3 regions of the Streptosporangium sp. NPDC002544 genome follow, and region 2 is predicted to be linked to each of the others. Evidence: riboswitches for the same ligand, from Rfam matches in the RefSeq annotation. Region 2 holds a riboswitch; each other region holds the start of a gene.

Region 1 (7,811 bases), on a different contig from region 2:
CTCAAGGAGCTCGACGTCCAAAAGGACCGGGCCGAGAAGCTGATCGACAGGATCAAGGACCGAATCGACCTGCTCTATCCGACCCCGGGGGCCAGAAGCGCCGACGGGACGTGGGTTCCCCAGTTGCCGTCGGGGCCCGACAACATCACGCCTCGGATGCGGTTGGTCCGGCAGCTGATCGCACAACGGTTCGGCCCGCAGTTCGGGATCGGGTGCTACCGGGTCGACGGTGGCGTCCAGGGTGGCGGTGAGCACCCGCTGGGCCGCGCCTGCGACTTCATGCTCAGCCGTGGAGGAGCCCTGCCGTCGGCGGCCGAGACCAGGCGGGGCGACGAGATCGCCACGTGGGCGATCAAGAACGCCCGGCGCCTGGGCATCATGTACATCATCTTCCGCCAGCGGATCTGGCATGTCCGTAGCGGAGCCTGGGCGATGATGTCCGATCGCGGTGGCATCACGGCCAACCACTACGACCACCCCCACATATCGGTCTACTGAAGTGAGATGGTATGAGGCGCGTCCTCGATGACGCGTTTCCGGTGTGTTCGCTCAGCCCAGCGTGGCGAGCAGCTCGCGGCAGGCCTGCTCACACGCACGGCATGCCTGAGCACAGATGGCGCAGTGGCTGTGCTTGGTGTGCTTTTCACACTCCTCGGCACACGACTTCGAGATGCACGCCCGCGGCGGCGCCAACGACGCCGTCCGCGCCCTGCTCGACCTGGCCCCTCCCAGAGCGGTGGTCATCCGCGACGGCGAACCGGTCGAGGTGCCCACCGCCGAGGTTCTCGAAGGAGACCTGCTGCTGGTCCGTCCCGGGGCGAAGATCCCGGTCGACGGGGTGGTCGAGGACGGTGAGAGCGAGGTGGACGAGTCCATGGTCACCGGCGAGAGCCTGCCGGTGCACAAGCAGCAGGGCTCCACGGTCATCGGCGCGACCATCAACCGCAACGGCACGCTACGGGTGCGCGCCACCAGGGTGGGCGCGGACACCGCCCTGGCGCAGATCGTCAAGCTCGTCCAGCAGGCCAGAACTCCAAGGCCCCCGGGCAGCGGCTAGCTGTATTGACCCGCAGGGTTGTTGACGCGGGTGGTCGGCGGCGCGATCACCTTCGTCGCCTGGTTCTTCCTCGCTGATGAGCCGTTCGGCGTCGCGATCCTGTTCGCCATCACCGTCGTGGTCATCACCTGCCACGACGCGCTCGGTCTCGCCACTTCCACGGCGATCATGGTCGGTGACGGCGTCAACGACGCCCCCGCGCTGGCCCAGGCCGACCTGGGCATCGCCATCGGCGCCGGCACCGACGTCGCCCTCAAACGGTTGCGGCTGCCCTCACCCTCCGACACGCGCCAGGGCGTGGAAGGACCGCAGCTGGTCGGGCACGTGTAGCGGCTTCGTCGTGGTGGGAATCCCGGATCGGGGTTATAGTCCGGGTGGTCGAGGTCGGCCGTGAGCGGTGTGGGCAGGCGCCGTACGAACGAGACATGCGTGTGCGAGGACCTCAACGATGACCTATCGATGGTCGAAGGGGACACGGCGCCTGCCGTGTCCCCTTCGACGGTTCTGAGATCAGGCCTTGTATTCGGGGTAGCCGTAACCCACGACGTCGGACTTAGGCCGCACTCGCTGCTCGACCTTGCCGTTGCCGGTGTTGCCCTCGATCGTGGTGATCGTGCCGTCCCCGTTGTCCTTCTTCACCACGCCCATGTGGTCGATTCCGCCGATGGTCTTGTTGGCGCCCCAGGCGAAGTAGACGACGGAGCCAGGTTTGGCCACCGTGCCCCAGCGGCCGTTGTCCTTGAACCAGTTGGCCCAGGTCACGGTGTAGGCATCCCATCCGACCGTGGATCGGAGGCCGGCCTTCTCGCCGACCCAGGAGACGAACATGGCACACCATGGGGCATTGGCGTAGGCACGCACGTTCCCGCCGTCGCGAGCCACGGTCTCCTTGGCCCGAGGTGAGGACATGTACCAGTCGTGGAACGGGGTGCCGCCGCCGCTGGCGTTCTCGGTCACGCCAATCTGCTTTTCGGCGATCTGCAGCAGCATCTGCGCGGACCCTGGGAGCAGTTTCTGGGAGGAGGTACCGGATTGTGAGTCGGCCCGGGTCTCGTGGTGCCCGGCCGCGAAGGCGGGGCCTCCGGCGAGGAGCGTGCCCAGGGCGACGGTCGCGGCGACGGTGAGGCGCGGCAGGCCGGCGTTCATGAGGGAACGGGGGAAACGGTAGTTGGACATGTGGGGGTTTACTCCTTGCTTCCATGCCGCCTACCGGGTTAGCTGACGGGTTCGGGCGTGGAAGTGCCCTACGGAGCGCCGCTTGGGGGCGGGCGCGCCGATTCACCCCAGAGAGACTGGGTCCCCGGCTCCGCAAGATCGCGGACTCGGCGGCCGCGTTCACTCAGCGGGAGGGGTTCCCGCTGAGCGAGACACGGTCTCGGCAGTACAAGGCATTACCTGGCACGCACCGCGTGTTCGATCTATGCCTTGAGTTCCTCGACGGTAAGCGATTGAGGCAAAGCAACGCAATCCCCATTCACGAACGTGTAACGGAATCCCTTGTGTGATAGGGGTTCGTCGAGAGAAATTTTACCTTTCCGTCCACCATCCGGTGAGATCAACGGATTGTAAGCTGGCCTGTAACTATGATCTTTAGTATCTTCTGCGAGTCCATCGATCGGCCGTAGTGGTGGCCGGATGGCGTGTGTAACTCCCGCTGCCCTGACCGGGCAACCTAAGATTTCTACGGAGAAGTACCAGTCCGACCCAATGATCCATCTGCTGGTAAGGAGGATCGGCCGCGGAGTCCCCATGAGCTCTGGATGGGTTGGCGGATTGCCCTGGAAGCGAATGCCTACTAGGGTGGATAATAGAGAAAAACATGACCTGATTCGTTGTGAAAGTCATGATCCAGGCACCGGCCCGCCTCATCGAAGGCGGCCTCGATCGAGTCCTGCGCAAGAATCTCGAACCCGTATGCCAGCCCGGTATTCTCCTTTTCCCTGACCGCTGTTTCGTCGGCTCTTCGATTTTGAGGGAGATGTTCACCCTCATGCCGCCGGCACGTTGATCGTTTGATGTGTGCAGTGCAACCGTACGCGGCGGCGTTGGTTGGTGAGGTTACGGAAGCCGAACGCCACGCGGGCGGCGTCCTTGATCAACCGATTCGTTCCCTCGGTACGGGCGTTGGTGATGCCGGTGGTGATGAACGCCGGCGTCTCGGGCCACCAGGCGTCGATCGTCTCAGCCAGAGTGAGGAGTTCGGGGATGCCGGAGTCGGCGCACCAGGAGAGGAACCGGTGGAGCCGGTGAGAGATCACCGACCACGGTGCCTGCTCACGGGCGCAGGCCAGCAGAGCACGTAGTTCTTCCTTGGCGATCCACGCGGCCAGGATCAGCCAGTCCACCACGGCCTTACCGGTCCGGCCGGCAGCCTGGCCGAGCAGAGCGCCCGTCCCCGACAGGTCGACGAAGTTGGTCGCAAAAAGCTCAGTTCGCGCCCATCGGCCGGTCGCCTCGTTCTTGATCCACTTTAGTCTGCCTCGGCGGGTCTCGTCGATGCCCAGCACGCGGGGCGGTTCGGGTTCGATGAGCAGCGCGTCGGCGTGGGCGGCGAAGTGGCGATGCACCAGCGGCCAGCCCACCATGTACTCGCGGCCCACCGCGGCCACGGAGCGGCCCGAGGCGACCTGACGGGCCACTGCCCGGCACAAACCGGCCCGTCACCCGCGCCCGCGGCGGCGGGTCATGCGCCGCTGGCGCACTGTGGTGGAGATGACCCCGCAGTCGGGGCAGGCCGCCCAGTCTTCCGGGCGTTCGATATGCACCAGCCGCCCTGGTTGTCCGTCGTCATGGGCGACGCGTTCGACTTTCACCACCGCGATTTCCGGCATGCCGAACAGGATCGAAGTACTGTCGTTCACAGCTTGTGGCCCCCGTCACCAACTGTCTTTGATCAACGGCCAGTGTCGCGGGGTCACGAGCTCTCGCCCGTCAGGCCACGCCCGGGCACTTCCCCCTCAAGATCGAAGAGCCACGTATCCCGGCTACCCGACTCATCGAGACCGGCGACCAGCCGTTGCCCGAGACACCGGGCGAGGTCGGCATCGGCCTTGGTCTCACACACTTCGCGGTTCTGTCCGACGGCCGAAAGATCGACAACCCGCGTATCCTGCGGCGGGCGGCCAAGAAGCTCCGCAAGGCACAGAAGGCGCTGAGCCGCACACAGAAGGGGTCGGCGAACCGCAGGAAAGCCAGGCTGAAGGTAGCCCAGGCGCACGCCAAGGTGGCCGATACCCGCCACGACTGGGCACACAAGCTCTCCACCGCGTTGATCCGCGACAACCAAGCGATCTACGTGGAGGATCTTGCCGTGTCCGGCCTGGCCCGCACCCGGCTGGCCAGGCCGGTGCACGACGCGGGCTGGTCACAGTTCGTGGGCATGCTGGAGTACAAGGCGAAACGCTACGGCCGCCACTTCGCCAAGATCGACCGCTGGTTTCCCAGTTCGAAGGTGTGCTCGGCATGCGGCACTCTCGCCACCTCGATGCCGTTGAACGTCCGGTCGTGGACGTGCGCCTGTGGCGTCACCCATGACCGGGACGTCAACGCGGCGATCAACGTGCTGGCCGAGGGAAGACGAATCGTCGCCGCTGGACGGAAACCCGTCGCTGAGACGCGACAGGAAGCGGAGACGTTAAACGCCTGTGGAGGTGACGTAAGACCACCGCTCGCGGTGGCGGACGCCGACGAAGCAGGAAGCCTCAGAGGTGCCGCGTGATGCGGCACGGGCTGAATCCCCGGCCTTCAGGCCGGGGAGCGCGTCAATTGTTCACACTTGCCCAGTCCAGCAGTTTCCCGGCGGTCTCGAACCTCCGGCTGGAGACGGTTTCGCCGAGGATCACGCCGACCAGCTGGTGACCGTTGCGGTCAGCGGCGAAGGTCAGGGAGTAGCCCGCGGCACGTGTATAGCCGGTCTTCATGCCGAGCACGCCCGGCGTGCCGAGCAGCTTGTTGGTGTTGCTCCAGGTGTAGGCGCCGTGGTCCGCCGTCTCGGCGACGACGTGGCTCTGACTGGAGGTGACGGTCTTCAACATCGGGTTACGCAGTGCCGCCTTGGCAAGCCGCGCCTGGTCCTGCGCGGTGGAGTAGCCTTCGCCGTTCGGTGTGGGCAGCCCGTCGGCGTTGAGGTACATGGTGTCGCGCATCCCGAGCTCGCGCGCGGTCGCGTTCATCTTTGCTGTGAACCCGGTGACCCCGGGGCCGTAGGTGCGGGCCAGCGCGTGGGCGGCATCCGCGCCCGAGGGAAGCATGAGACCGTACAGCAGGTCCTCGACGGTGAGCCGGTCGCCGGCGCGCAGGTACGCGCTGGTGCCGCCGCCGTCCTGCGCGTAGCGCACGTCGTCCGACGTGATCTCGACCGTGTCGGTCGGCTCTGCTTTCTTGAGCACGATGTAGGCGGTCATCACCTTGGTCAGGCTGGCCACCGGCATGCGCTGGGCGGCCTGCTTGCTGAGGTGAACCTTGCCCGTCGAGGCGTCGACCAGGTAGGCCGCGCGCCCAAGCACCGCCGGCGCGACATCGGAGGGGTTGGTGTGGGCGGGGACTGCCTGCTGGCGCACCGGCTGGGCATAGGCCGGTACCGCGAATCCTGTTGCCATGGCCAACAGGGTGGCACCGACCGTAAGGCGGATTTTCCCGTTGCTATGCATGCCGATCAGGTTGCCATGGAATTTGAGGTGCCCTTGACGATACAGGAGTCATTAAATGGTAAAAAATACGGCTTCCTCGCCCTGTAAGGGAGATTCGTCAGGTAAAAATTCCCTTCTATCCTCCTTGCGGATTCGAGGGGAATAAAATGGCGGGGAAGTTTGCCACCATCGCAGATCTCACTCTGGTAGCTCTAAAGATCTCCCGCACGTCTAGTGAACCGCTCCAGGTTCTGCAGTGCCCTGACCTGGAGATGGTCGGGCAGTACGGCTCGCCGCCGCAGCGTCTGGCCGGTAACCAGAGAACTCGACCGAATACGATCCCGGGGCGGAGGCGAACGTGCCCGGCATCACGGGGGCGAATGCCGGACACGTCCAGGGAGGCAGTGATGGCGCCGCGTCCGCAGGCGGGGACCACTGCCTTGTTCAGCTGCGCGAGGCCGCCTCGTGACGACCATACCTAGTAGTAGTGAGGTGGCGTGTTCCTCCGGGAAACACGGGCCGGCTGCCTATCGGTCTTTCTGGTAACCGAGCAGAGTCATCATCCCGCTCTCCGCGTGATAGATGTTGTGGCAGTGGATCATCCACAGGCCGGGGTTGTCGGCGTCGAAGTCGACGTCGAGGGTGGTGTTCGGGAGCACGATGGCGGTGTCCTTGCGGATGCCCCCGCGAGCCAGGGCAAAGGTGTGGCCGTGCAGATGCATCGGGTGCCACATCATGGTGCGGTTGACGAACGACAGCCGTACGCGCTCCCCCGAGCGGATCCCGTAGATGGTCTTCGGGTCGTACTTCCTGCCGTTGATGGCCCAGTCGTAGCGCATCATGCTGCCGGTGAGCTCCAGCTTGATGGTGCGATCGGGGTTCTTCGGGGCCAGCCGTACGGCTTGCGCGGGACGGAGCCTGCCGTACCCGACGATCAGCCCGTCCAGCTCGGCGGGACGGGCGCCGACTCTGGGCGCCGGCCCCGTGCCGCTGGTCCTGATCAGGGCGCGGGCAAGTTCCTTCTTGCCCTCGGCAAGGGCGACCAGCGGGAAGACGCCGTCCTTGAGCGTCACCAGCACGTCGTAGCGCTCGCCCATGCCGATGAGCAGGGCGTCGGTCTCGACATGCTCGACGGGGAATCCGTCGCTGTGGGTGACGGTCATCCTGTGGTCGCCGAGGGCGACCCGGAACGCAGTGTCCCCGCCGGCGTTGACGAACCGGATCCGCAGCCGGGTGCCGGGCTTGGTGCGGAAGGTCTCGGGTGCGCCCGGCAGGCGGCCGTTGATCAGAAAATGCGGGTAACGGACGTCTCCGGCGTCCCCGCCGAGGAGGGGGCTCATGGCGCCCATCAGCATGTGCTTGCTCATGCCGGACGACGACGGTGCGGAGCTGGAAGGCATCCCGGACATGTCGCCGTGGTCCATGCCCATGTCCATGCTCATGCCGCCGGACAGCTCGGCGAGCACTTCGTCGGGGGTGCCGGTCACCCCGTCGAGCCAGTCGTCGAGCACGACGACCCATTCCTCGTCGTAGCCCAGGGGCTCGCGAGGGTCCTCGACGATGAGCGGGGCGTAGAGGCCGCGGTCGAGCTGGGTGCCCGAGTGGGGATGGAACCAGTAGGTGCCGGGGTCAGGGGCGGTGAACTCGTAGACGAACTCGGTGCCCGCCTGGACGGGCTCTTGGGTGACGCCGGGCACACCGTCCGCGTCGTTGCGCAGGGCCAGCCCGTGCCAGTGGATGGTCGTGTCCTTGGGGAGCCGGTTGACCAGGCGGGCGCGGAGGACCTCGCCCGCCCGAACCCGGATCTCCTTACCGGGGATTCGGCCGTTGTAGCTCCAGGTGGTAACGGACTTCCCACCCAGGTCGACAACCTGCTCGGTGGCGATCAGACGGAAGTCGCGGATCATGCCCGGCCTTCTTGCGGCCTCCTTCGCGGCCACCGCGCCATCGGTGGGGCTCAGGAAGGCGGGTGCGGCGGGCGTTCCGGCGGCGGTGGGCCGGCGCGTGCTGCAGCCCGCTAGGGCGGCGCCGGCGGCGATCCCGAGCCCACCGCGAAGAAACGTACGTCGGTCGATGGATTGCATGTCGATGCCTCGCTGTGTCGTGTGATCAGGTCACTGCGGCAG
Region 2 (7,811 bases):
GGAGGGCCGCGTCGCCGGGGCCGGCATCGACGTGTTCCCGAAGGAGCCGGTCACCGACAGCCCGCTCTTCGAGCTCGACCAGGTGGTCGTCACCCCGCACCTGGGCGCCTCCACCCACGAGGCCCAGGAGAAGGCCGGCACCCAGGTGGCGCGTAGCGTGAAGCTCGCCCTGGCCGGGGAGTTCGTGCCCGACGCGGTCAACGTCCAGGGCGGTGCCGTCGCCGAGGACGTCAAGCCGGGCCTGCCGCTGGCCGAGAAGCTCGGCCGGGTGTTCACGGCTCTCGCGGGCGAGGTCGCCACCAAGCTCGACGTCGAGGTGCGCGGCGAGATCGCCGCCCACGACGTCCGCGTGCTGGAGCTGGCCGCGCTCAAGGGTGTCTTCACGGACGTGGTCGAGGACTCCGTCACCTACGTCAACGCCCCGCTGCTGGCCAAGGACCGCGGCGTCTCGGTCGAGCTGGTCACCAGCGCCGAGAGCCCCGACTGGCGCAACGTCGTGACGGTCCGCGGCGTCCTCGCCGACGGCCGTGCGGTCTCGGTCTCCGGCACCCTGTCGGGTCCGCGGCAGATCACGAAGATCGTCGAGGTCAACGGCTACCAGATGGAGATCGAGCCGACCGACCACCTGTCGTTCTTCACCTACACCGACCGCCCCGGCGTCGTCGGCGTGGTCGGCCGCATCCTCGGCGACCACTCGATCAACATCGCCTCGATGCAGGTGGCCCGGGACGTCAAGGGCGGCAAGGCCCTCATCGCGCTCACCGTCGACACCGCCATCCCGGCCGACGTGATCGACCAGATCGGCGCGGAGATCGGCGCCGACAGCGGCCGCTCGGTCGACCTGGCCGACTAGGGCCTGCCCCGCGGATCTTGCCGTGGCGAGGATCGGTCAGGCGGTGTCTCGCAGGGCGGAGGAGGGAGCCGTAGCGTGCTGCGGTGACCGACGACAACGCGGCGAGGCGCCGCCTGGGCGACCGCGGTAGGCAAAAGATCCAAGGGACAGGGCCTGGGCCCGATAGGCAAAGGATCCACCGAGGTGGCCGCCGCCCCGCATCGCGGGGCGGCGGCCACCTTTCGTCTCAGTATGTGAGAAGTGTGTACGCCGGGCGAGACGGTGTTCCGGCCGCCAGGTAGCCTGGGATGAAATGCGCCAGGTCCCAGCCTGCCGCGACGGGGCCTGACAGGGGTGGGCCGGCAACTCTCTGGCACCACGCCCCAGATCACCGGTCCGTGACCCGGACCCGTGACATCAGGCCTGGTCGGAGCCCTGATCGGAGTCTCGACCATTGCCCCTGCTCGCATGCGACCGAGACGAGATTCGCCATGTACGACATGTATCCCTGGAACCACGCCGAAGAGGTCAAGGACGAGGCCGCCGAGGCGCTCCAGACCGCCCTGGACCGCCGGGACAACGGTGGTTCCCCCATCCGCTGAACCTGTTCCCAGCGCCGGCGGGGTTCCCGCGGCTGATCAGCCGGCGTGTCTCATCCGCCGGTCGCGATCTCGATCTGCTCGGTCGACTTGACCCCCTGCGGATCGGGGCGCACCGCGCCGACGAAGGAGGACCGGCGCCAGGCGCTGAGCTTCTCCTCCTTGACCACGTCGCCGCTCCGCGGGGCGTGGACCATGTAACCGGGTCTGGTGATCATGCCGACATGGCCGAGGCCGCTGAAGAAGGCCAGGTCACCGGCCCTGAGGTCCTTCCAGGCGATCTTCTTGGAGAAGGCGGCGTACTGGTCGTTGGTGACGCGGGGCAGCTTGATCCCGGCGGCGCCGTAGGCGCGGAGCATCAGGCCTGAGCAGTCGAAGCCGCCGTTGCCGGTGCCACCCCAGACGTAGGGCGTGCCGCGCTTGGACATGGCCCACTTCACGGCCTTCTGCCAGGCGGGCCTGGGGGTCGCGCTTTTCACTGCCGCCTTCAGCCTGACGGTGCCGAGTGCGGGAGCTTCGGGGGAGGGGAGAGGGGCGGCGGCCAGGGCCGCCGTCGGCGCCATGGCCGAGGCCGCGAACACCGCGGCACCTGAGACGAGAATGGACAGGACGCGGGAGTACATCTTGCCGGACAGGATGATTCCTTCCATAAGGCCGGCCGGGTGAGCTGTCGGGCTCGGGCGTGGAGGCCGCCCTACGGCGCGAGAGTGCGCCGATTCGCCCCAAGGAATCCCGTGATGGCGGCCGGGAGCGCGCTCCGGGGGAGGAGCGGGTTCCCGGGGGCCCGGTGGATCCCGGAAAAAGTGGTTCCCCGGCTCCGTACGGGCCGGTAAGGGGGTGGTCCGTACGGATTAGGCATCGATGTGAATGGGGAGGACGATAACGAAACCTCGCGAAACGGTCAATAGGGAGCAAAAAAGGACAAAACGATCACATGGGTGGACGTGCGGACACGTCCGAAGAGTGAGACCGGTGTTCGATCACCGAGACGGACAGGTAAGGTGCCTGCATGGATTCGCGTAACATTCGCCTGGCGGTCATCCCCGGGGACGGGATCGGAGTCGAGGTCGTCACCGAGGGTCTGAAGGTCCTCGAAGCGGTCGGCACCAAGGTGGAGACCACCACGTACGACCTCGGGGCCAAGCGCTACCACGAGACCGGCGAGACCCTGCCCGACCCGCTGCTCGACGAGCTACGCGGATACGACGCGATCCTGCTCGGCGCGGTCGGCGACCCCAGCGTGCCCCCGGGCATCCTGGAGCGCGACCTGCTGCTCAAGCTCCGCTTTCAGCTCGACCACTATGTGAACCTCCGCCCGGTCAAGCTCTTCCCCGGCGTCGAGACGCCGCTGGGCAAGGCCCGCCCCGAGGACATCGACATGATCGTCATCCGGGAGGGCACCGAGGGCCCCTACGCCGGTGCCGGAGGCGCCATGCGCCGCGGCACGCCGCACGAGATCGCCACCCAGGAGTCGCTGAACACCGCCTACGGTGTCGAGCGCGTGGTGCGCTACGCCTTCGAGAAGGCGGTGGCCCGCCCCCGCAAGAAGCTGACGCTGGTCCACAAGACCAACGTGCTCACCTACGCCGGTGACCTCTGGGCCCGCACGTTCGACCGGGTCAGCGTGGAGTACCCCGAGGTCCAGACCGACTACTGCCACGTCGACGCGGCCTCGATGTTCTTCGTCAGCCAGCCGGAGCGCTTCGACGTGATCGTCACCGACAACCTCTTCGGTGACATCCTCACCGACATCGGCGCGGCGATCGCCGGTGGCATCGGCCTGGCGGCCAGCGGCAACGTCAACCCCGACCGCACCGCGCCGAGCATGTTCGAGCCGGTCCACGGCAGCGCCCCCGACATCGCGGGCCAGGGCAAGGCCGACCCGACCGCCACCATCCTGTCGGTCGCCATGCTCCTGGACCACCTGGGACTGGCCGACGAGGCGGCCCGGGTCGAGCAGGCCGTCGCCGACGACCTGCTCGAGCGGCTGGCCGGCTGGGCCGGCCGGACCACCCAGGAGATCGGTGACGACATCACCGCGCGAGTAGCCGGCTGAGGAAGCCGCCCCCTCGACCCCGATGCGCCTGGCGGCTCCTACGAGCCGCCGGGCGCTTTTTGTTTCCCACGCACTGCCGGTTTTCGGCATGGATGCAGTAGTTTCCCGTTACCCGGTCCAACGCAGAATGGACCCGAGGGTAAGCCAGACATCAAGATAAGGATCCGCGTCATGACCACCGCTCAGAAGCTCAGCTTCGACGTGCAGCTCTCCGACCACGCTCGCACCGCGGCCGAGCGCGAGCAGGTAATGGCGGCTCCGGGGTTCGGCCAGGTCTTCACCGATCACATGATCTCGATCGACTACACCGAGGGCGAGGGCTGGCACGACGCCCGGCTCATGCCGTACGGCCCGCTCAGCCTCGACCCCGCGACCGCGGTCTTCCACTACGCGCAGGAGCTCTTCGAGGGCATGAAGGCGTACCGCCAGCAGAACGGCGCGATCGTGACGTTCCGCCCCGAGGCCAACGCCGCCCGCTTCAACACCTCCGCGTTGCGGATGGCCATGCCCGAGCTGCCCGAGGAGACGTTCGTCGAGTCGCTGGAACTGCTCGTCCAGACCGACCGCGAGTGGGTGCCGACCACGCCCGGACACAGCCTCTACCTGCGCCCTTTCATGATCGCCACGCAGCCTGCGCTCGGGGTCAACTACCCCTCCAGGACCTACAAGTACATGGTGATCGCCTCTCCGGCGGCGGCCTACTTCGGTGGTGGGCGGGCGGTCAGCGTCTGGCTCTCCACCGAGTACACCCGCGCGGCCCCCGGCGGTACCGGCTTCGCCAAGTGCGGCGGCAACTACGCGGCGGCCTTCGTGGCCCAGCGCCAGGCTGTCGAGCAGGGCTGTGACCAGGTGGTCTGGCTGGACGCGAGCGAGCACCGCTACGTCGAGGAGATGGGCGGGATGAACCTGTTCTTCGTCTACGGCGACCGCCTGCTGACCCCGGCGCTCACCGGCACGCTGCTGCCGGGCATCACCCGCGACTCGATCCTCGCTCTGGCCTCGGACCTCGGCCTGCGGGCGGAGGAGGGGCGGCTGTCGATCGAGGAGTGGCAGCGGGGTTGCGAGTCGGGCGAGCTCACCGAGGTCTTCGCCTGCGGCACCGCCGCGGTGGTCACCCCGGTCGGCTCGGTCAAGGGCGCCGACCGCGCCTGGACGATCGGCGACGGCACCCAGGGGCCGGTCACCGAGCGGATCCGCGAGGAACTCGTGGGCATCCAGTACGGTTCCCGCCCGGACCCGCACAACTGGGTCCACAAGATCTGCTAGTCCCGCGTTCCGCGTGCGGCCCCGATTGACCCGGGGCGGTTACCTGCGGTGTCGGCTCTTACGCGGCATCTGACCCGGGATGATGCCCCACATGTGCGAAGTGGGGCAGCACGGCGACAGGTGCCGCCAAAGGGCGCGAGGAGACCTGGCCAACACGTCTACGGTCGGTCACCTCGGTGGCAGCCGGAGGAGGCCGGGTCTCCGCCTGGCCGGGCCTCCTCCGTGAGCGGGTCTATCCTTCGATCAGCTTGCCGGTGTCGACCGTGAGGTTCCACGGCGCGGGCAGCTCAAGAGGCTTGCCGATCGACTCGGTGATCTCGTCGGCGTAACCCTCCGGGCCCGGTCGGCTGAGCAGCCTGAAACGGTTCGCGAAGGTGTCGATCACCAGGTAGAGCGGAACTCCCGCGAGCGCGCAGGCCCGCGGCTTGACCACATGGTCATCGTGAACGCTGCTCGGGGAGACGACCTCTGCGACCAGCAGCGTGGCGTTCGCGTACACATGGCTGGGATCCCAGAGGCGAGGGTTCGGGGGAACGACGATGAGGTCGGGTTCGAAGCGGTCCGCCTGCACCTGAAGGAGTAGCCTGGCTTCCGGGTAGACGCGCCATCCTTTCTCCATGGAGAACGGTATGAGCTGGGCCATGAGCTGGTACACGACGTCGGCGTGAGCGATCGTGGGCATCTCCCTCACCACGATCCGGCCGTTGATGATTTCGATTCGATGCTTCTCGAATCGCTCGACGAGCTCCAGGTAGAGTCGCTCGAGCTCGCCCTGATCGGTGATCTGGTAGGCGATCGATCTTTCCATGAGTAGTCCCACAGGGTCATCCTTCCCTCCGCGCGGGTGGGCACAACGTGTTCTGCACGTCACTTAAAGTAATCGAAAAGGTTTGCGCCCGCCCCGGGTTTGGAAAAGTTCTCGTCAGTGTTTTCGAATCATGGTGAGGCCGTCGGCGATGGGGAGCATGATCGAGGTGACCCGCCCGTCGGCGCTGACCATGTCGTTGAACTCGCGGATGTGCCTGACCGTCTCGTCGTCCCTGCCGGGATCGGCGACGTGGCCGCTCCACAGCGTGTTGTCGACGAGGATCACCCCGCCGGGGACCAGCCGCGACATCAGGATCTCGTAGTAGACGGGATAGTTGACCTTGTCGGCGTCGATGAACGCCAGATCCACCCCGGGGTGCTCGGGGAGCTCGCGCAGCCGTTCGGCCGCCGGGCCGATCCTCAGCTCGATGCGGTCGGAGACCTGCGTCCTCTCCCAGTATCTCCGGGCGACCGCCGTCCACTCCTCGCTCACGTCGAAGCAGGTGAGCCGGCCGCCGGGGGCGAGCCCGCGGGCGAGGCAGATGGAGGAGTAGCCGGTGAAGGTGCCCACCTCCACCGCGTTCCCGGCGCCGCCGATCTGGGCGATCATGGTGAGGAAGCGCCCCTGGTCGGGGGAGATCTGCATTCCCGCGCTGTCGCCGGTCAGCTCGCGGGTCTCGACGGCGAGCGCGTCGAGGACGTCGTCGGGCAGGGTGGTGTGCGCGAGCAGATACTGCCCCACGGCGGGGTCGAGGTAGGTCGCCTTCATGGGCCTCATTCTGGTCGGTACGAGGTGGTCGCGGGGGGTGAACCCGAGCCGTGTCGGCGGATCGCGGGTCTCAAATCCTAAGATCGATGTGTCAGATGCTGTCAGCGTGTGGCAGACTCCAAAGCATCATGTTCTACGGTCTGCTCATTATCGGCAGGCGCGCTGGCTGAAAAGGGACACCGCCAGCGCGCAGACCTCTCACGTCCGTGAGGGGTTTTTTTGTTTCTCGGAGCCGAATGAGCGCGCGGCGAATCATCGAACCGCGAAGGAGAACGACATGGCCGACGACCGCTTCCATGTGTACGACACGACCCTCCGTGACGGAGCCCAGCAGGAGGGGCTCAATCTCACGGTGGCCGACAAGCTGGCCATCGCGCGTCACCTGGACGGCCTGGGCGTCGGTTTCATCGAGGGTGGCTGGCCGGGGGCCAATCCCAAGGACACAGAGTTCTTCAGGAGAGCTCAAACAGAGCTCGACCTGAAGCACGCGCAGCTCGCCGCGTTCGGCGCGACCCGCCGGGCAGGTGTGAAGGCAGCCGACGACCCGTTGGTGGCCGCGCTGCGCGAATCCGGCGCGCCGGTCGTGACCCTTGTCGCCAAGAGTCACGACCGGCACGTGGAGCTGGCCCTCCGCACGACCCTGGAGGAGAACCTCGCGATGATCCGCGACACGGTCTCCCACCTGCACGCGGAGGGCCAGCGGGTCTTCCTCGACGCCGAGCACTTCTTCGACGGCTACAAGTCCAACCCGGCGTACGCGCTGGAGGTGCTGCGCACCGCCGCCGAGGCGGGAGCCTCGGTCATCGCGCTCTGCGACACCAACGGGGGCATGCTCCCCGACGAACTGGCCGAGGTCGTGCAGGCCGCCGTCGGCACGTCCGCCAGGATCGGCATCCACTGCCACGACGACACCGGCTGCGCGGTCGCCAACTCCCTGGCCGCGGTGAAGGCGGGCGCGACCCACGTGCAGGGCTGCGCCAACGGCTACGGGGAGCGCTCGGGCAACGCCAATCTGTTCACGGTCGTGGCCAACCTGCAGCTCAAGCGGGGATTCGACCTGGTGCCGAGGGAGGCGCTGGCCGACATGACCAGGATCGCCCACGCGATCACCGAGGTCACCAACGTCACCCCCAACTCCCACGCCCCCTACGTCGGGGTCTCCGCCTTCGCGCACAAGGCCGGGCTGCATGCCAGCGCGATCAAGGTCGATCCCAACCTCTACCAGCACATCGACCCCGCCGAGGTCGGCAACGACATGCGCATGCTCGTCTCCGACATGGCCGGACGCGCCTCGGTCGAGCTCAAGGGCCGCGAGCTGGGCTACGAGCTGGCCCCCGACACCTCGCGGGAGCTGGTGATGCGGGTCAAGGAGATGGAGTCGAAGGGCTACACCTTCGAGGCCGCCGACGCCTCCTTCGAGCTGCTGCTCCGCGACACCGTCGCGGGCGAGCGCAGGCGTCACTTCCAGGTCGAGTCCTGGCG
Region 3 (7,811 bases), on a different contig from region 2:
CACAGTCGTAACCTAAGAGCAAGCGCTTGTCCATAAAGAGTTCACGGCCGGGTCGGCCGCCGTCCGCCTTACGGTCAGGTCGGGGTCAGGGTGCGCTAGCCGTACCCTTGACGTGAAGACCGATCCGAGTAGGGGCCGTGATGAGTTCAGCCGGAGAGGGCCTGTCTCGTCCGTTACCCGAGCAGGTTCGCTTACACGTCGTGGAACTGGCGTCCCAGATCCTCGGCTCCATGCCCGCCGCCTCGGTGCCGCCGCCGCTGAAGGGGATCGCCAAATTCGACCCCCGCAAACGCGCCAGGCTGGGTGGCGCGCCCATCGCCGCGCAACTGGAGACCGACAAGAAGTTCCGCGAGCTGGTCGCGGAGACGCTGACCGCGGGCTGGCCGGAGCTGGTCGCGAGTCTCGCCGAGGGGGCGGTCCCGCCGGCCGCCGAGCCCGTCATGGTGGCCGCCGCCGCCTACCTGACCCGGCCGCCCGGCTGGGCGGCCATGGTGGAGACGGCCCGCGAGGACCTGGAGCGGTCGGCCGCCGTCGCCGAGGGCTCCGCGCAGGAGCAGACGCTCTCCCGGCTGCGTGAGCAGTTGGCCGCCCAGAAGAGCGCTGCCAAGGAGGAGTCCGAACGGCTGCGCGAGCAGCTCAAGGCCTCGCGCTCGGAGGTCTCCGACCTGCGCCGCAGGCTGCACGAGGCCCGGGAGCGGGCCAGGGCGGCCGAGGCGCGTGCCGCCGACGCCTGGGAGGCGGCGGAGGAGGCGAAGGCCGCCGCGGTCTCGGCGGGGAGCAGCGTGGAGAGCGAGCTGCGCCGTCTGCGCGAGCGGCTGGCCGACGCCGAGCGTCAGCTGGAGTCGACGCGCAGGGCGGCCCGTGAGGGCCGCAGCGTGGAGGACACCAAGGTCCGCATGCTGCTCGACGCCCTGCAGGACGCCGCCGCGGGGCTCCGCAGGGAGCTCGCCCTGCCCTCCGGCATCCACCGTCCCGCCGACTCGGTGGCCTCGGTGGCGCCGGGCAGGCAGGGGGTTCAGGCGGTTCCCGCGCGGGCGCTCGCCGACGACGACCCCGCCCTGCTCGACCAGCTGCTCGCGCTGCCGCAGATCCACCTGATCGTCGACGGCTACAACGTGACCAAGACCGGTTACGGTACGTTCACCCTCGCCGACCAGCGCAATCGCCTCCTCACCGGCCTCGGCGCGCTCTACGCGCAGACCCGCACCGAGCTGACCTGCGTTTTCGACGGCGCCGAGTTGAACGGGCCGGTCCCGGTGTCGGCACCCAGGGGGGTACGGGTGATGTTCAGCGCCCCCGGGCAGATCGCCGACGACCTGATCCGCCAGCTGGTCCGCGCCGAGCCCACGGGACGCGCGGTCGCGGTGGTCTCCTCGGATCGGGAGGTGGCCGAGTCGGTCCGCAGGATGGGCGCCCGGCCGGTTCCCTCGCTGCTTCTTCTCAGACGTCTGGGGCGGGCGTGAACCTTTCCCGGTGATGGCGCATCGAACCACCGGAAGGTATTTCGATCTCCCCAGGGGCACTCGATGAAGAAGATCATAACGCTCGCCGTCGCCGTTCTGGCCATCGGGGCGACCGTTGCCACACCGGCCGCCGCGGCTGCGGCGGCCGGCATTCCCAAGGGCTTCCTGCTGTACGAGAAGGACGCCGCGAAGAAGGACGACAACCCCGAGACCAACTGGACGGTCAGCAACTCGGTGAAGGCCCGGCTGGCCGTCGACCCGTGTGACAGGGCCGCGCCGGCCGCGACCGGCAGGACGGCCGCGCGGACGGTGACCTTCACCGGTGTCCCGGACTTCCTGAAGGTCGAGCAGGTGATCCTGTACCGCTCGAAGGCCGCCGCCGCCGGAGCCGTGGCCCAGCTGCGCTCCGCCCTGACCACCTGTGGTTCCAACACCAACGCGGGCTCCACCTACCGCTACGTCTCCTCGCGCCTGACCGGGCTCGGAGACGAGGCGCTGAAGGTCTCCGGGCAGGTCTACTACGGCAAGAAGGCCGGCGTGGGCGGTGACCGCAGCGTGCTGGTCAGGAAGGGCAACGCGGTCCTGGTCTACCTCTGGGGCGGCGAGTACTCCAAGCCGGCGAAGAGCGACTGGACCAGGCAGCTGAGCGACGCCAGGAAGATGACCGCGAAGATCTGCGACATCGCCGCCTGCTGACCGGGCGATTCGGGGGCCACCCAGGGAGACCTGGACTGCTACCTGCAGCTATAGGGCTAAACACGGGAAAAGGTGATCTAAACCTTACTTGTTCTGTACTATTCGCCGCAGGTCTGTGCAGTCTGGAGGCGTTGACGTGGCCGTGGCGGGTATGCCGGTTGGACTCATTCGGATACCGGTGGCGGCCGGGCTCGCCCTCGCGCTGCTGATGGTGCCGGTGAGCGGGGCCTCCGCGGAGCCGAAGCCGACACTCGCCCAGGCCAAGAAGAAGCTGGAGAAGCTCAACGAGCAGGCCGACCAGATCGTCGAGAAGTACAACCAGGCCTCGGAGAAGTGGAAGCGGGCCAAGAAGAAGTACGTGACGCTGAACAGCGAGCTCGCCCGGCAGAGCGAGCAGGTCGCCGGGCTGCGCAAGGAGCTCGTCGCGATGGCGGTCAGCACCTACCAGTTCGGCGCGGTCAACAGCTGGGAAGGCATGATCTACCAGGCCGACCCCGGCGCGCTGCTGAGCGGCCTGGCCTCGGTCGACCAGATGTCGGCCTCCCGGGCCCAGTCGCTGAGTGCCTTCGACGAGGCCACCAAGGCGCTGCGGCTCAACAGGAACCTGGCCAAGGGCGCGCTGAGCGAGGCCGACGAGACGCGCGACGAGCTGGCCAAGGAGAAGGCCAAGGCCGACAAGATGGTCAGGGCTCAGACGAAGATCCTGCGCGAACTCAACGTTTTCAAGACGGGCAACCCCGAGAGCACCGGGATCCAGTACAGCGGCCCCGCCTCGGGCAACGCCCGCGCCGCCCTGCAGTTCGCCTTCGCGCAGGTCGGCAAGCCCTACCAGTACGGCGGCACGGGGCCTGGCGGCTGGGACTGCTCGGGCCTGGTCCAGGCCTCCTGGCGCAGCGGAGGGGTCAGCCTCCCCCGTACCACCTGGGAGCAGTGGAGCTGGGGCACCAGCCGCAAGGTCTCGCTGAACGACCTCCAGCCGGGCGACCTCATCTTCAGTGAGGGCCTGGGCCACGTCAGCATGTACGCGGGCAACGGGCAGATCGTGCACGCCCCGCAGACCGGCGACGTCGTCAAGGTCGTCCCGCTCTCGGCCTACGGCCGTCGCCTCGTCGGAGCCGTCCGCCCCTGACGCGCGGTGCGCGGGTCCCGGCGGCCGGAAAACCGGGTGCGTCGCGCGCGGTGGCGCTGCCAGCATCGGAACATGATCACTTCATGGATGCTCGACGAACTCGCCCATGCCGGTCCCGAGCACCTCGACGCCGCGTTCGTCGCCGGGTTCGACCGCAAGCAGGGCAGGCCCGATCCGGGGGAGGACCTCGCCGCGCTCGCCGGGCGCGGCCTGGGGGAGACGGCGACGGTCGTGGAACTCGGCGCGGGGACGGGGCAGTTCGCGCTGGCCGCGGCGCGGCGGTTCCGGCGCGTGGTGGCGGTCGACGTCTCCCCGGCGATGCACGACTTCCTGACCGTCCGGGCCGCCGAGGACGGCCTGGCCAACCTCGAATGCGTGCGGGCGGGCTTTCTCTCCTACGAGCACGCCGGGCCACCCGCGGACGCGGTCTACACCCGTCACGCCCTCCATCAGCTCCCCGACTTCTGGAAGGCGGTCGCACTCGACCGCATCGCGCGGATCCTACGGCCGGGGGGCGTCCTGCGCCTGCGCGACCTGATCTTCGATTTCCGGCCGGCCGAGGCCGACGCCGTGCTCGGCCGCTGGCTCGACGGCGCGGCCGACGATCCCGCGCTGGGTTACACCCGCGAGGACTACGCCGAGCATCTGCGCACCGAGTACAGCACCTTCCGGTGGCTTCTCGAGCCGATGTTCGACGCCGCCGGGTTCGAGATCGTCGAGGCGGACTTCAGGGAATCGATCTACGGCGCCTACACGTGCGTCCGGCGCTGACCCGTGCTCCGCGGCGGGAGAGGGCACCCTCGCGGCTTCAACCGTGAATTATGGCAAATGTGATGAACATTACAGAAATCGCGATTTGTCGAGCGTCATTCCGGGAGTGTGACGAGAGTCATATCTCAATGGCATAAATGGCCATTAAGCAGGGGTAACAGGAAGATCACGAAGACTTATTGATCTTCTTGTTTGGCGAATGCTTTGCCGAAGGTTGGAGATCGGGGTAACTTCTGGCCTCGCGACGTGCAAGCCATGCCGTCGCGGTGAATGTCGGTCTTCGGGCCGGTGTCCCTATAGAAATCCAACCGGCCGCCGTTCCCCTGCCGGGGACGGACCTCATCGCGGCGGCCCGCCGAATCTATGCAGCCAGGAGGCATGGAACCGGGGACCCAAAAGGCCCGACACAGCGTGGCCAGGGGTGAATCAGCGCATTTGCGCCGTAGGGCATCTTCCAAGCCCGAACCCGTCAGCTAACCCGGTAGGCATCAGTGGAAGCACCAAGGAGAAATCCTGTCTACCACCCCGTGTAACACCCGTCTGTCGCGCCTTTTCCGCCTTTCCCTCGGCGGCATCGCCCTCACCTTGACCGCCTCAGCCGGAGCGGTCACCCTGGGGCCGACGGCGGCCAGGGCGACGACGGACAGCACCCCTGAGATCCTGGTCAACACCGCGGCCGGAGTCTCCGAGCAGGCCGAGAGCACGAAGAGAACCGTGCACAAGGCCAAGGCCGGTACCAAGGTCAAGACCAAGATGAGCAGGGCGGCCCTGCAGAAGGTTCGGGCTCGCAAGGCCGTCTCGACGGCCAAGAAGCAGGTCGGCGATCCGTACCGGTGGGGTGCCTCCGGTCCCGGCGCGTTCGACTGCTCGGGGCTCGTCAAATACGCCTGGCGCAAGGCGGGCGTGTCCATCCCCCGGATCACGCACAGCCAGTACCGGGCGATCAGGAAGAAGGTCTCGTGGAGCCACCTGCGCCCCGGTGACCTGATGTTCTTCAGTGGAAAGGGCCACGTCGGCATGTACGTCGGCAAGGGCCGGATGGTCCACTCGCCGAGCAGTGGCAAGACGGTCCGGATCGTGAAGCTGGAGGGGTACTACAGGTCCTCCTTCGCCGGAGCGGTCCGGCCCGGAGCCTGAGCCCGGGCAGGGGCGCCGGCCCCGTTCCTCACATGTGCGGGGACGGGGCCGCTCCGTTTCCGGCGAAGGCCGCGAGCGCGTGGCCGGCGGCCTGGGCCGGCGCGGATCCGCGCCACCGGATCACGTTCCGCTCCGGCGGCAGAACACGGCAGGTCAGGGCACGCTCGCGCCCCGGCGGGCACTCCCGCGCGGGCCTTCACCCCCGGCCCGAAGGCCGGAGCGCCGGCCCGCGTTCCGCTAGCATCACATCGTTATGTCCGTCCCGAAGGGGCGCCGCACCGTGCTCGCCGGGATGCTGGCGCTGATGAGCGTGGGCCCGTTGGCCGGGACGGGACCTCTCCTGGCCGGAGCCGGCCCTCTCCACCGCGCCGGAGAACTCCCCGTCGGCCTTCGCGACCTGTGGCCCGGTGCCGCCGTCGTCGTCCGGGGCGAGCACTCCCTCGTGATCGGCCACGACGTCGCGCCCGCCGTCCTGCGGGACCTGGCCGCCAGGGCCGACCGGGCCCGCCGCGCGGTCGCGGCGATCTGGGGGCCGGTCCGAGCGGTGATCCTGTTCCCCGCCACCGACACCGAGGCCGCGGCACTCGCCGGAGCGGAGAGCACCCGGGGCCTGGCCGCGATGGCGACCGCGGACCGGGTGATCGTCCTGCCCTCGGGCTACGCGAGGCTCAGCACGACCGGCGGGGACGTGGTGATCACGCACGAGCTCGTGCACGTGGCCACCGGCGCGACCCGTGGCGGCCGGGTGCCGATGTGGCTGTCGGAGGGCTTCGCCGACTACGTGGGCTACCGCGATGCCGGGATCCCGGTGCGGACGGCCGCCGCCGAACTGGCCGCCGAGGTGCGCGCCGGAGTCCTGCCCGCCCGTCTCCCCGGTCCCGCCGACTTCGCCCCCGGCGCCCCGCGGCTCGCGCAGGCGTACGAGGAGGCCTGGCTCGCCTGCCGGTTCATCGCGGAGCGCTTCGGCGAGAAGGCTCTGGTGAGGCTCTACGGCGGCGATGTCGCCGGCACGCTCGGCCTGTCGCCTGCCCAACTCACCGTGGCGTGGCGTGACTACCTCGGAAAGGAACTCGCCTGACATCCTTGTGTCCTTTCCCGGTCCAGGGCTCACCTGGCGGATCTCGCCGTGGCGAGGAGTGGTCGGCGGGTGCCTCGCAAGGCACGGGAGGGAGCCGCGGCGTGCCGCGGTGACCGGTGACGACTCGGCGAGGCGCCGTCCGGCCGACCGCGGCAGGCAGAAGATCCAAAGGACGGGGCCCCGGGTTCGGGCTCCACGCTGGAGGTGTTTGATGACGCTGAGTACGACGGACGCGCCCTCGGGCGTGCGGCCGGCGGGGTGGGCGCTGGCCGCGCTGGGGGTGGTCACGCTGGCGGTCGTGGCGTTCACCACGCCCTGGCGGGCGCTGCCCGAGGGGGCCCCGGCGGTCGTCCCCGATCCGGCCCGCGACTTCACGGCCGAGCAGATCGCCAGGTCCGAGGCGTTCGACAAGCTGGTCAGCGTACCGGGTTACCTCTCCCTCGGCCTGACGCTGGTGGTGGCGGGGGTGCTGGTGGGCACCCCGCTGGGCGCGCGGCTCGTCGGCCGGCTGCGGGGGCCGTGGTGGTTGCGGGCGCTGCTCGGCGTGCTGGCGCTGTCGGTGGCCGTCGCGATGCTGCGCTGGCCGCTGGGGATGTGGTCGGAGACCTACCTGCGCGACTTCGGGCTGTCCACCCAGACCTGGCCGACCTGGACCGTCGACCGGATCAAGAGCATCGGTGTCGGCACCGCGCTGACCGCGATCATGGTTCTGGCGGTGGTCGCGCTGGCGCGGCGCTACCGGCGCTGGTGGATCCCGGCGGCGGCCGGCGCGTTCGCGCTGACGGTGGCGGCCTCCTTCGCCTATCCGGTGCTCATCGAGCCGATCTTCAACGACTTCAGGCCGATGGAGGCCGGACAACTCCGCGACGACCTGCTCGCCATGGCCGCCAGGGACGGCGTGCCGGTGGAGGACGTGCTCGTCGCCGACGCCTCCCGGCGGACCACCGCGCTCAATGCCTACGTCTCCGGATTCGGCGCGACCCGCAGGATCGTCGTCTACGACACGTTGCTCCGGGCGCCCGCCGACGAGGTCGAGCTGGTGGTCGCGCACGAGCTCGGTCACGCCAAGGCGGGCGACGTGCTCTCCGGTACGCTCGTCGGAGCTCTGGGCGCGGCGTTCGGGGCGTGCCTGCTCTACGTGGTGACCTCGGCGGGGGTCGTGCGGCGCCGCGCGGGGATCTCCTCCATCGGCGATCCGAGGGCGGTGGGCCTGGTCATGGGGTTGCTCAGCCTGGCCACGGTGCTGTCAGGACCGGCACAGAACCTGGTGAGCCGGCATATCGAGGCCCGTGCGGACGTCCACGCGCTGGACCTGACCAGGGATCCGGCGACGTTCGCCGCCATGCAGAAACGGCTGGCGGTCACCAACATCTCGGATCTGTCGCCCGACCTCGTGGAGTACGTGCTCTACGCCTCGCATCCCAGCGCGCCGCAGCGTATCGCGCTGGCGCGCTCCTGGGCCCGGCTGAACGGTCTCTCCGAGCCATGAGGCGCACGCTGGTGGTCACGAACGACTTCCCGCCCCGCGCCGGGGGGA

The links. Region 2 has a riboswitch for cyclic di-AMP ahead of ABT061_RS09960 (C40 family peptidase). Riboswitches for the same ligand answer to the same signal wherever they lie in the genome.
Region 1: another riboswitch for cyclic di-AMP. It lies ahead of ABT061_RS45680 (CHAP domain-containing protein); the one in region 2 lies ahead of ABT061_RS09960 (C40 family peptidase).
Region 3: another riboswitch for cyclic di-AMP. It lies ahead of ABT061_RS47565 (C40 family peptidase); the one in region 2 lies ahead of ABT061_RS09960 (C40 family peptidase).

Annotation. Positions count from the first base shown of each region.
Region 1 is NZ_JBEOWJ010000055.1:12,447-20,257, forward strand. Features, by position in the region: gene ABT061_RS45660 (coiled-coil domain-containing protein) at 1-498, shown strand, start outside; gene ABT061_RS45665 (four-helix bundle copper-binding protein) at 550-744, opposite strand; partial or broken gene ABT061_RS48510 (HAD-IC family P-type ATPase) at 659-1,313, shown strand; gene ABT061_RS45680 (CHAP domain-containing protein) at 1,568-2,233, opposite strand; cyclic di-AMP (ydaO/yuaA leader) riboswitch at 2,246-2,395, opposite strand; gene ABT061_RS45685 (transposase) at 3,046-3,642, opposite strand; gene ABT061_RS45690 (hypothetical protein) at 3,718-3,918, opposite strand; gene ABT061_RS45695 (RNA-guided endonuclease InsQ/TnpB family protein) at 4,035-4,775, shown strand; gene ABT061_RS45700 (D-alanyl-D-alanine carboxypeptidase family protein) at 4,819-5,655, opposite strand; gene ABT061_RS45705 (multicopper oxidase family protein) at 6,213-7,769, opposite strand.
Region 2 is NZ_JBEOWJ010000005.1:290,511-298,321, forward strand. Features, by position in the region: gene serA (phosphoglycerate dehydrogenase) at 1-853, shown strand, start outside; gene ABT061_RS09960 (C40 family peptidase) at 1,485-2,081, opposite strand; cyclic di-AMP (ydaO/yuaA leader) riboswitch at 2,069-2,299, opposite strand; gene ABT061_RS09965 (3-isopropylmalate dehydrogenase) at 2,441-3,487, shown strand; gene ABT061_RS09970 (branched-chain amino acid aminotransferase) at 3,659-4,753, shown strand; gene ABT061_RS09975 (Uma2 family endonuclease) at 4,986-5,561, opposite strand; gene ABT061_RS09980 (O-methyltransferase) at 5,676-6,329, opposite strand; gene cimA (citramalate synthase) at 6,607-7,811, shown strand, end outside.
Region 3 is NZ_JBEOWJ010000066.1:18,242-26,052, forward strand. Features, by position in the region: gene ABT061_RS47545 (NYN domain-containing protein) at 201-1,463, shown strand; gene ABT061_RS47550 (hypothetical protein) at 1,527-2,159, shown strand; gene ABT061_RS47555 (C40 family peptidase) at 2,311-3,288, shown strand; gene ABT061_RS47560 (class I SAM-dependent methyltransferase) at 3,361-4,059, shown strand; cyclic di-AMP (ydaO/yuaA leader) riboswitch at 4,403-4,562, shown strand; gene ABT061_RS47565 (C40 family peptidase) at 4,645-5,196, shown strand; gene ABT061_RS47570 (hypothetical protein) at 5,450-6,274, shown strand; gene ABT061_RS47575 (M48 family metallopeptidase) at 6,486-7,763, shown strand; gene ABT061_RS47580 (glycosyltransferase family 4 protein) at 7,760-7,811, shown strand, end outside.